4 regions of the Succinispira mobilis DSM 6222 genome follow, and region 2 is predicted to be linked to each of the others. Evidence: riboswitches for the same ligand, from Rfam matches in the RefSeq annotation. Region 2 holds a riboswitch; each other region holds the start of a gene.

Region 1 (2,202 bases), 830 kb from region 2:
CGCCTCTACTGCTCTTAAATCCGCTTCGATTGTAGCAATTTCATCGCCTACATTACGCATTGCTAAAATTTGTTCACTAGCATCTTCGCCATTACGCTTCATTTTGCTAATATCTTGTGAAACTTGGTTACGTTTACTTTTGAGGTTTTCTACCTCAAGTAAGAGTCGCCGGCGGTCTTGTTCTAACTGCGAAAAATTTTCTAAACTCAAGCTATTGTTTCTTGCTTTTAGTGCCTCTTGCACACAGTCTAAGTTTTCACGCACAAATTTAATATCTAACATCTGTAAAGCCCCCTAAAATTTATCTCTCACTAAAATTGCAAATTATTCATAACACCCATTTTATCAATATTTACCAAATATATCAACCAAAAATAGCTACTTTGCATTTTTTTTGCACCAAACCACTACAATTCTGCGTCAAGTAGCATTTTTTCGCTTTAGTAAATGTTTTTTGTTAACATTTATTGACAATAATTGCACAATATTATATAATCCCCTTAGGAAAATAAATACTGACAAATAGGTGCCTAGTAAGGCTTAATAGGGAAATTAGTGCAATGCTAATGCGGTCCCGCCACTGTAAGGAAGTAGTTAGTCATTTGGGTTGTGACCTAACTTCTTCTGAGCCAGGATATCTGCCTATTTAAAAATCACCGTATACCCTACGAGCGATGGGGTGGAGATATGTGCCAATTGAGTTTTCGAACTTTGTTGTTATATACCTTTTCGCTTATGAAAAGGTTTTTTTATTTTAAAAACCACCTACGCAAAGTATCTGTTTTCCATTCTTAAAGTCTCCTACCAAAAACCAAAAGCAGCTTTGCTCCTGGGAAGGCAAAGCTGCTTTTGGTTTTTTCTTATTGCTAAAAAATATCCGCCTACTCATCTTAATAAAACTGTAATTTGCTTCGATTAACTAGTAAGGTAAAAAATTAAAAAATAATGGCTCTATGCTAAAATAAATGAGGTATTGCGATGGATAACTTTACGCGCTTTCTAATTGAACTCTTACCTAAACCAGAAATCGAAGAAAAAGAAGATTTCCTAATCCTCCGTTTTATTGCTAAAAAAAGTATTCCTGAAAAATTAAAAAGTTATGCGCCACCCAATTTCCCAGAATTATATTTCAATTTTATGCATGAATTCACGAAATTCACACAGTATAAAACTATGAATTCCCTCGTTGGTAAAAATATCGTGGTCTTGGCCGGAGCCTTTAATTCTGGTAAAACTAGCTTTCTTAACCAGCTTTTGCAAACCAATCTCTTGCCACATTCCACAACCGCTAATGCCACTATTCCCACCTACATACTCCAAGGCCAGGAATCTTATTTAGCAATTGGAATTTTCGGCAATAGCATTACACTTGCCCCTACCGAGTTCGAAACAATCCGCGCAACCCTCCAAGATAATTATCAAAAAAATATTCAGCAATTACTTTGTCACACTATTATCAGCACTCCTAAACAACCTTTTGAGCACCTAGCTTTTCTTGATACTCCTGGCTATGCCTTACCGAATAATCCTAACTTTACAGAAAATACCGATAGCCAAAAAACTTTAGCGCAGTTAAATTCTGCCGATATTGTGCTTTGGTTTGTAGAAGCTCACGAGCAAGGAATTTCCCGTTCCGACCTGCTCTTGCTGAAAAACTTGCGGCCCCAAAGTAAGTTGATGATTTTAGTTAATAAAAGTGATAGCGTGGCTTTAGAGAAGCTTCTAAAAATTAAAGCTACTATTGCCGATAAACTCGCCCAAGAAAATATTGACCATATTGGTATTTTGGCTGTTTCGAGCTTTAAACCACAGGCTTTCGAAAATGCTCAGCTCCTAAAACAATTACAACGTTTGAATAAATACCAATATCAACAATCTTTTAATGATAATTTCTTGGCCTTTTTTTCCGCCTGCCTTAATTTTTATCAAACGCAACAAGCCTCTTTGCGCAAAAAAATCCAAAAATTAAAATATATCCTCCGCCTCAGCCAAGATTTAACTGTCCAACAAGAACTCCAAGCGCTCATTGCCGAAAAAGAAAATTTACTCTTGGCAATTATTAACCAACAAACTTACTGCACGAAATTACAAAAAGTTTTCTTTCAGCGTTTACGAATTGCCGCTATCAGTTTCGGCTTATACTTACCAGAATTAAGCAACTTAGATCCCGTCCAAACTAAACTTAGCCAAGATATTCTCAAC
Region 2 (2,202 bases):
TCCGGTGTAAATATCGTAGCATATAAACCCGCAGGCTTAATTGTAATGTTTTGGTACTCCGTGGGCTCACTAATTCGCGTAAAAATTTTATTTATATTTGTGTAACTATTATTAAGCAATTGTTCTTTTTCTAGAATATAACCCATTAAATATTCATTTAAAATTCTACTAGTTGCAAAGGGAAGATTGTGTTTAGCTACTAAACCTATTTTTTCTTTTAAAGACACAGTGTTTTTACGAAAATCGTCCACAATCAAATACTCTTTCGGCACATTTTCTAAAGTTATTTTATCTATTCTAATTTGTTTTACTTGTTCAAGACGACTTATTTTAGTCTGCAGATTTTTTTTATTTTTAAGTAAAATCTGAACTTCTTCTTCAAATTCACTTAATTTTTTTTTAAAAATTGCTTGTAGAGCATCAAGATCGCGATTTTTAACATAATCAGATATTTCTTGAAGTGGTAACCCCAATTTACGCAAAGTTATGATAACTTCAAAAATATAATATTTATGTAAAGAATAGTAACGATAGCCATTTTCTTCTACTAAATCAGGTTCGAAAATTTTATTGCGCTCATAATAAAATAAAGTTTGTTTAGACACGCCAAAAAGATTCGCGAATTCGCCTATGGTAAAATACATTTCTGTTTTCTTATTCACAAAAAAACTCCTTTACTCTACTATTAGTATATAGTTTATACTCACCTTGTCTGTTGCAAATTACAAACAAAGCTATTTAACAGTTTAATATAATTGATACGGTATCGCAAGATTTAATAGATAAGCTAGTGAAATTCTAGCACGGTCCCGCCACTGTAATGATAAGCCAAGCAATTTGCGCTTAATCTAAGTCAGAATAACTACCTATCAAATTCCTAGCAAATAACCTACGAGAGATGGGTGCTGGTAAAAGTACTGCATATTTTTTGCATTGCTGTTTATTATATAGCCTTTCTTTTAGTTAAGAAAGGCTTTTTTATTTTGCCAGAAATTAAAATTTTTAGGAGAGGTGCTAATTTTTAATGAAAAAAACATCTGTAAGCAAACATTTATCGGTCCTTATTTTATCAAGTCTTATTTTCTCAACCCCCTGTGCCCTAGCTAACAACACGTCCTCAGAACTACCTGAATTTGCTCTAGAGCAAATAGTTGTTACGGCCAATAAGCTGCCCACTGAAGTTTTTAAAACTCAAGCCAACATCAGTGTAATCAGCCGCGAAGATTTAGAAAAAAATCATTATACCGATTTAGGTGATGCTCTAAAAACAGTCCCTGGCGTAAACTTGCAAAATTATAGTGCTAGCGGTGATAATTACACCTCTAACCGACTCTACATTAATGGTTCTGATAAAATTGTGGTTTTGGTTGATGGCATGCGCGTTAATGTCAATGGTTCTGTTTCAAGCGTTTTTTCTCCTTCAGAACTCTCCAATATGGATACTATTGAGCGCATTGAGGTGCTCAAGGGTTCAGCATCTACGCTATATGGAGCCGATGCTGTCGGCGGGGTAATTAATATTATCACCCGCAAAGCTAGTAAAGATTCGAGCACTACTTCTTTATCAACAATTTTAGGTAGTGCCAACAAACGCACTTATAAAATTATGAATCAAGGTAACGCTAATGACTATTTTTGGACAGTTGCAGCTCAAAAAAATGAGTTAGGCGACTATAAAGATGGCCGTGGTAATAAAATTATCCAAGATGTAGATACAGATACTTACGATCTGAAGCTGGGCAAAAAATTTAAAGATGATTCTACTTTAACTTTTAATTACCAAAAATACAAGTCCGATTACATTCGCCCTTCAACCGGTGGGCTAAAAGCCACTACAAAAAATTTCGGCAAAAAAGATAATAATAAACTAAGTATGAGTTATCAAAATAAATTTAGCAAAAATCTTTCAAATCAAGTCTCTTTGTACCGCAATGTAAATTTCTTAAATGACAATTATTTAAATCCGGGTTCAGTCTGGTTAATGGATTTAGAAACACGCGGTTTTAGTGAACAACTTACCCATACTAGTAAAGATCATACTGTAGTTGCTGGCTTTGATTATTATCAAGATCGTGTAAATAGGTATTCTTCGACCTCTTATGGTACCACTGATGCCTACCAAGGAATTAAACTAACTAATCGGGCTTTCTATCTCCAAGACGAATGGCGCTTTGCTCAAAATTGGACATTAACTCCAGGTAT
Region 3 (2,202 bases), 270 kb from region 2:
CGATAGAGAACTTAAAAGAGGATTTTGTAAAAATATGTAGAATAATTTAAAAAAATAGGTTTGATTATTAGGAGGCGGTGGAATGGAAATTTTTTTAGATACGGCAATAATAAAAGAAATAGAAGAGTTTGTAGCTTGGGGAGTTGTTGGTGGAGTTACCACTAATCCTAGCTTAGTGGCAAAGAGTGGCGAACAGTTATCTGAAGTAATAAAAAAGATTGCGGGATTAGTTTCTGGACCAATAAGTGCAGAAGTAATAGCAACTGATTATTTGGGGATGATTAAAGAAGCTGAACAATTGAATAAGTTAGCATCCAATATTATTATAAAAATTCCAGCTACGGCAGAAGGACTAAAAGCGGTCAATGTATTAGCTTGCAAAGGTATAAAAACAAATGTAACATTAATTTTTAATTTAGCTCAAGCATTGCTTGCTGCAAAAGCTGGCGCAACTTATGTGAGTCCTTTTGTGGGGCGATTAGATGATATTGGTGAAGATGGGGTTCAGGCAGTAAAAGAAATAATACAAACCTTTAAACTATACAAAATTAAAACAAAAGTTATCGCTGCTAGTGTAAGAAACTTGCAACATATAAATTTATTGGCTCAAACTGGAGTTGATATTGCTACAATTCCTCCTAGCCTAGTCAGAGATATGATTAAGCATGAATTAACCGATAAAGGAATAGAAAAATTTTTGCAAGATTATCAAAATAGCAAGAGTTGACCATAGCAAAGAGTTATGCTATAATAATTTCCAATTGAATATTTCAACCAAGGTGTCACATAATGTGAAGAATAGGGAAGTAGGAGCATTGAAAAATGTGTAAACGCGGGCCCACCACTGTATCGAGGAGATTTTACGAATGCCACTCTTAAGGGGGAAGGTGTAAAATTGATGAATCGGGAGCCAGGAGACCTGCCTTGAGTTGTTAAAAGTTTTTGTGGAAAAGAGACTTTTGAAGGGAAACTTTCAAAAGTCTCTTTGTTTTTTAATAAAGAATATGATAAACAGTGAGGTAAAGATGAATTTATTGACGAAAACTCTAAAAAACATTAAAAGTGTGCCATCTTCAAATTGTGAAAATATTAGTAGTGTTATACTAGAGCAAAAAAAATTTGGTAGACTTGCTCAGATGGCACGAAAATATATTGCTATCAAAGGAAATAAGTTTTGTACAACAATAAAACATTGTATGGTTATAACTTCGGCAGATCATGGGGTAGCTAAGCAAGGAATTAGCGCTTATCCAATTGAAACGACAATGCATATGACGGCTAATTATTTGATAGCTAAAGGTGGAAGTGCTAATGCTTTTGCAAACTATTGTCAAGCGGATATGGTAGTCGCAGATGTTGGAATTGCAGGAGATATGGAGAATGTACCTGGGCTGTGGCAACGTAAAATTGCTTATGGAACGCAGGATTTTACTGAAGGACCAGCGATGAGTAAATTAGAAGCAATAAAAGCGATTGAAGTAGGGATTGAGATTGTAAATTCTAAAGTAAAAGATGGGTATAACTGCTTTAGTTTAGGGGAGATGGGTATAGGCAATACAACCTCAAGTGCTGCAATTGTGGGAGCTTTTACAGGTATGTCACCCGAAGAAATTACAGGTCGAGGGACAGGCATTTCTGACAGTAGAATGCAAGTAAAATTAGATGTTGTGCGTAAAGGACTGGAAATAAATAGGCCAGATATTAAAGATGGTATTGATGTTTTAGCTAAAGTAGGTGGTTTTGAGATCGGGGCGCTTGTAGGTGTGATACTAGCGGCTGCGGCAAATAGCTGTCCAGTTATTATTGATGGGTTAAATACAACTGCTTCAGCCTTAATTGCTCAAGCTATGCATAAAAATGCTAAAGACTATATGTTTGCCTCACATTTGTCAGGTGAGCCAGCACATATTATAGCGTTGAATACACTTGGCTTGCAGCCATGTTTAGATATGAAAGTAAGATTAGGTGAAGCTATTGGCGCATCGATTGTAATGGAAATGTTAACAGGAATAACAGAAGTTTTAGAAAATAGTAAGGAGGAATATTTAAAGTGATTGAGATGCAAATACCTGCCTTAGATTTTGTTGCTATGAAAAAATGTCAAGTTAGAATCGACAATTTAACAAAGCCCTTAAATAGTCTGCATTATTTTGAAATAATTGCTAAAAAATTAGCTGGCATTACTGAAAATCCTAGCCCTAA
Region 4 (2,202 bases), 490 kb from region 2:
TGCCACCAATAACGGCAGAAAAAGATTGTGTTGCGGCACGTAACACATTTACATAAGGATCATAGGCTGTTTGGCAGAAAGTCGAGGTGCTAACAAATAAGTCGATTTTCTCAGCCGCTTTGCTACCAGCAAAACTTTGTACGATTTGGCTCCAAATCATTTTTACGCTACGCAATTTAGCGATTTCCATAAAAAAGTTAGCGCCAATACTAAAGTGAAAACGTACATGTTTGCAAAATGCTTCAATGCTAATCCCGCGCAGTAGCATGGCTTTAATATAAGTTACCGCAGTGCTCATGGCATAACCAATTTCTTGCACGTCATTGCCACCCGCATTATGATAAACATCTGTATCAATAATTACAGTTTTTAAATTAGGGGCATGTTCTTCAGCCCAAGCAATGCTATGAGCCATTTCGTCATAGTATTCATCTAAAGAGCGCGCCAAAGTACCAGAACTAGCTAGTTCACCGATCGGATCGGCTGCTACAGCTCCAGTTAATTTATGTGTATCAAAACCTTGTTTTTCAGCAAAAGCAGCAATAGCTGCTAGCAAGGCAATATTCGAAGCCCCTGCATAAAGTGCTAAATCTTGTTGAACAAGGTTAATATCTTTTAAGATAACTTCTAAATCAGCTAAAGTAGAAACTGAAACTCCTTTATCGGCAAATTCAACATCTAAAGCCTCAGGAGCATCGATACCTTTGCGGCTAGCAGTATCTAGGACAAAACTAACAGCAGTAGTTCCTTTTAATAGCTCGCGTTTTAAAACAGCGTTTGCTTCTGCTAAACTTTTAGCATCACATTGTTGAGCAATGATCCAAGGTTTGCTAATATAGCCACTGGCATGCGCCCCACGAAGATTGCTAGCTTGTGCTGGATAAGTTTGCGGATGCGTGAGTTTTTCTAAATCTTCTGGGAGGTAAATTGGATTTAAAGTAATTCCCTCGTATGTTTTAGTAAACATACTTTTATCAAAATCAGCACCTTTGAGGGCAATAATTGCTTGCTCTTTCCATTGGTCATAGCAAGTAGCCTCAAATTCGTCAAAGTTGATTTCAGGAATTTCCGTGTTCTCAAGGTCTTTTACTTGTTCCATATACGGTATCCTTCCTTTTAGTTATATATTTGCGGGGGAACGAATACTATTTTCTTGGTTTATTTAGCAGAGTGGTTCGAGTACCTCCTACCTAAACTGCCAATAAACGTCTCAAAGTATTAGACACGTTTTAAACGTGCTGTAATATTGCTTGGCGCACCCTTGCGCCAAATTCAAGGAGAAAGAAAATAATAAAGATGGTGTTAAGGTAAAAGAATGGTGTATGCTGGAGCTAAGTTAAAATACCCTGTGGCCCTAACTTAAAAAACGCAGAAAACCGCCTTTCTTAAAGAAAGACGGTTTAAAATGTCAGTAAAAGATTCGCAATAAATATCCAAGCTGAAAAGAACATTATGGAATAAATTCTCGCGACATCTCCTCCCCGTCTCTCGCAGGTCAAACAGTGATGCTAGATACAGGCAGTTCTTCTGACTTAGATTCATAGCTTGTTTCGCCTTCCCAGTAAAAACCAGTGGCAATGTGAAACGCGCTCCTCATTACAGCGGCGGGACCGTGTTGGAATTACACCAACTTCCCTATTAAGCTCCGTTAGGAGCACCTGTACAACAATATATTAACTTATGGTTCTTAATTCTAAATCTTCTTTTTGTGATTGTCAAGCAGAAAAAACAAAAAATAATAAAAAAAATATTGACTCTACCATAAGTATATCCTTTAAGCTTTAGCAAAGTTAGGAGCTTAGAAATTTGTAATAATAGAAAAAATATGTATAAAATAAACTTAAAAAGAATAAAAAAACAAACGACAAGGAATACAAATACAATATTCAATGATAAAAAACACCTGAAAGGAGGATATTTAATGAAAATAGCCTTGTTACATTTTTCCTTGGTAGCAGGACCATTAGAGAAAAATTTGCAAAAACTGTGTTGGGGGATAGAAACTGCAGCTGAAAATGGCGCTAAATGGATAATAACTCCAGAAATGGCTCTACAAGGATATTATATGAATTGTATCGCGGGCAATTATCAACCAGTAAGCGAAAATTCCTCAGAATTAGAACCGTTAAAGGCGCTGGCCAAAAAATATCAATTGACTATTTTTCTTGGTTGTGCAGAATTAACAGCTAAACAGGCCTATAA

The links. A riboswitch is a leader RNA that binds a small molecule or an ion and turns the genes downstream of it on or off. The one in region 2 is predicted to bind cobalamin.
Region 1: it holds a riboswitch for cobalamin, as region 2 does, so the genes downstream of both, SUCMO_RS0101525 (dynamin family protein) here and SUCMO_RS0105490 (TonB-dependent receptor plug domain-containing protein) in region 2, are expected to answer to the same signal.
Region 3: it holds a riboswitch for cobalamin, as region 2 does, so the genes downstream of both, cobT (nicotinate-nucleotide--dimethylbenzimidazole phosphoribosyltransferase) here and SUCMO_RS0105490 (TonB-dependent receptor plug domain-containing protein) in region 2, are expected to answer to the same signal.
Region 4: it holds a riboswitch for cobalamin, as region 2 does, so the genes downstream of both, SUCMO_RS0103190 (methylmalonyl-CoA mutase family protein) here and SUCMO_RS0105490 (TonB-dependent receptor plug domain-containing protein) in region 2, are expected to answer to the same signal.

What each region holds. Positions count from the first base shown of each region.
Region 1 is NZ_KB913028.1:315,360-317,561, reverse strand. Features, by position in the region: gene serS (serine--tRNA ligase) at 1-282, opposite strand, end outside; cobalamin riboswitch at 508-660, shown strand; gene SUCMO_RS0101525 (dynamin family protein) at 979-2,202, shown strand, end outside.
Region 2 is NZ_KB913028.1:1,146,911-1,149,112, reverse strand. Features, by position in the region: gene SUCMO_RS0105500 (MerR family transcriptional regulator) at 1-662, opposite strand, end outside; cobalamin riboswitch at 745-884, shown strand; gene SUCMO_RS0105490 (TonB-dependent receptor plug domain-containing protein) at 1,025-2,202, shown strand, end outside.
Region 3 is NZ_KB913028.1:1,415,331-1,417,532, reverse strand. Features, by position in the region: gene fsa (fructose-6-phosphate aldolase) at 83-727, shown strand; cobalamin riboswitch at 761-941, shown strand; gene cobT (nicotinate-nucleotide--dimethylbenzimidazole phosphoribosyltransferase) at 1,026-2,054, shown strand; gene SUCMO_RS10995 (nicotinate-nucleotide--dimethylbenzimidazole phosphoribosyltransferase) at 2,060-2,202, shown strand, end outside.
Region 4 is NZ_KB913028.1:660,601-662,802, forward strand. Features, by position in the region: gene SUCMO_RS0103190 (methylmalonyl-CoA mutase family protein) at 1-1,099, opposite strand, end outside; cobalamin riboswitch at 1,501-1,677, opposite strand; gene SUCMO_RS0103195 (carbon-nitrogen hydrolase family protein) at 1,922-2,202, shown strand, end outside.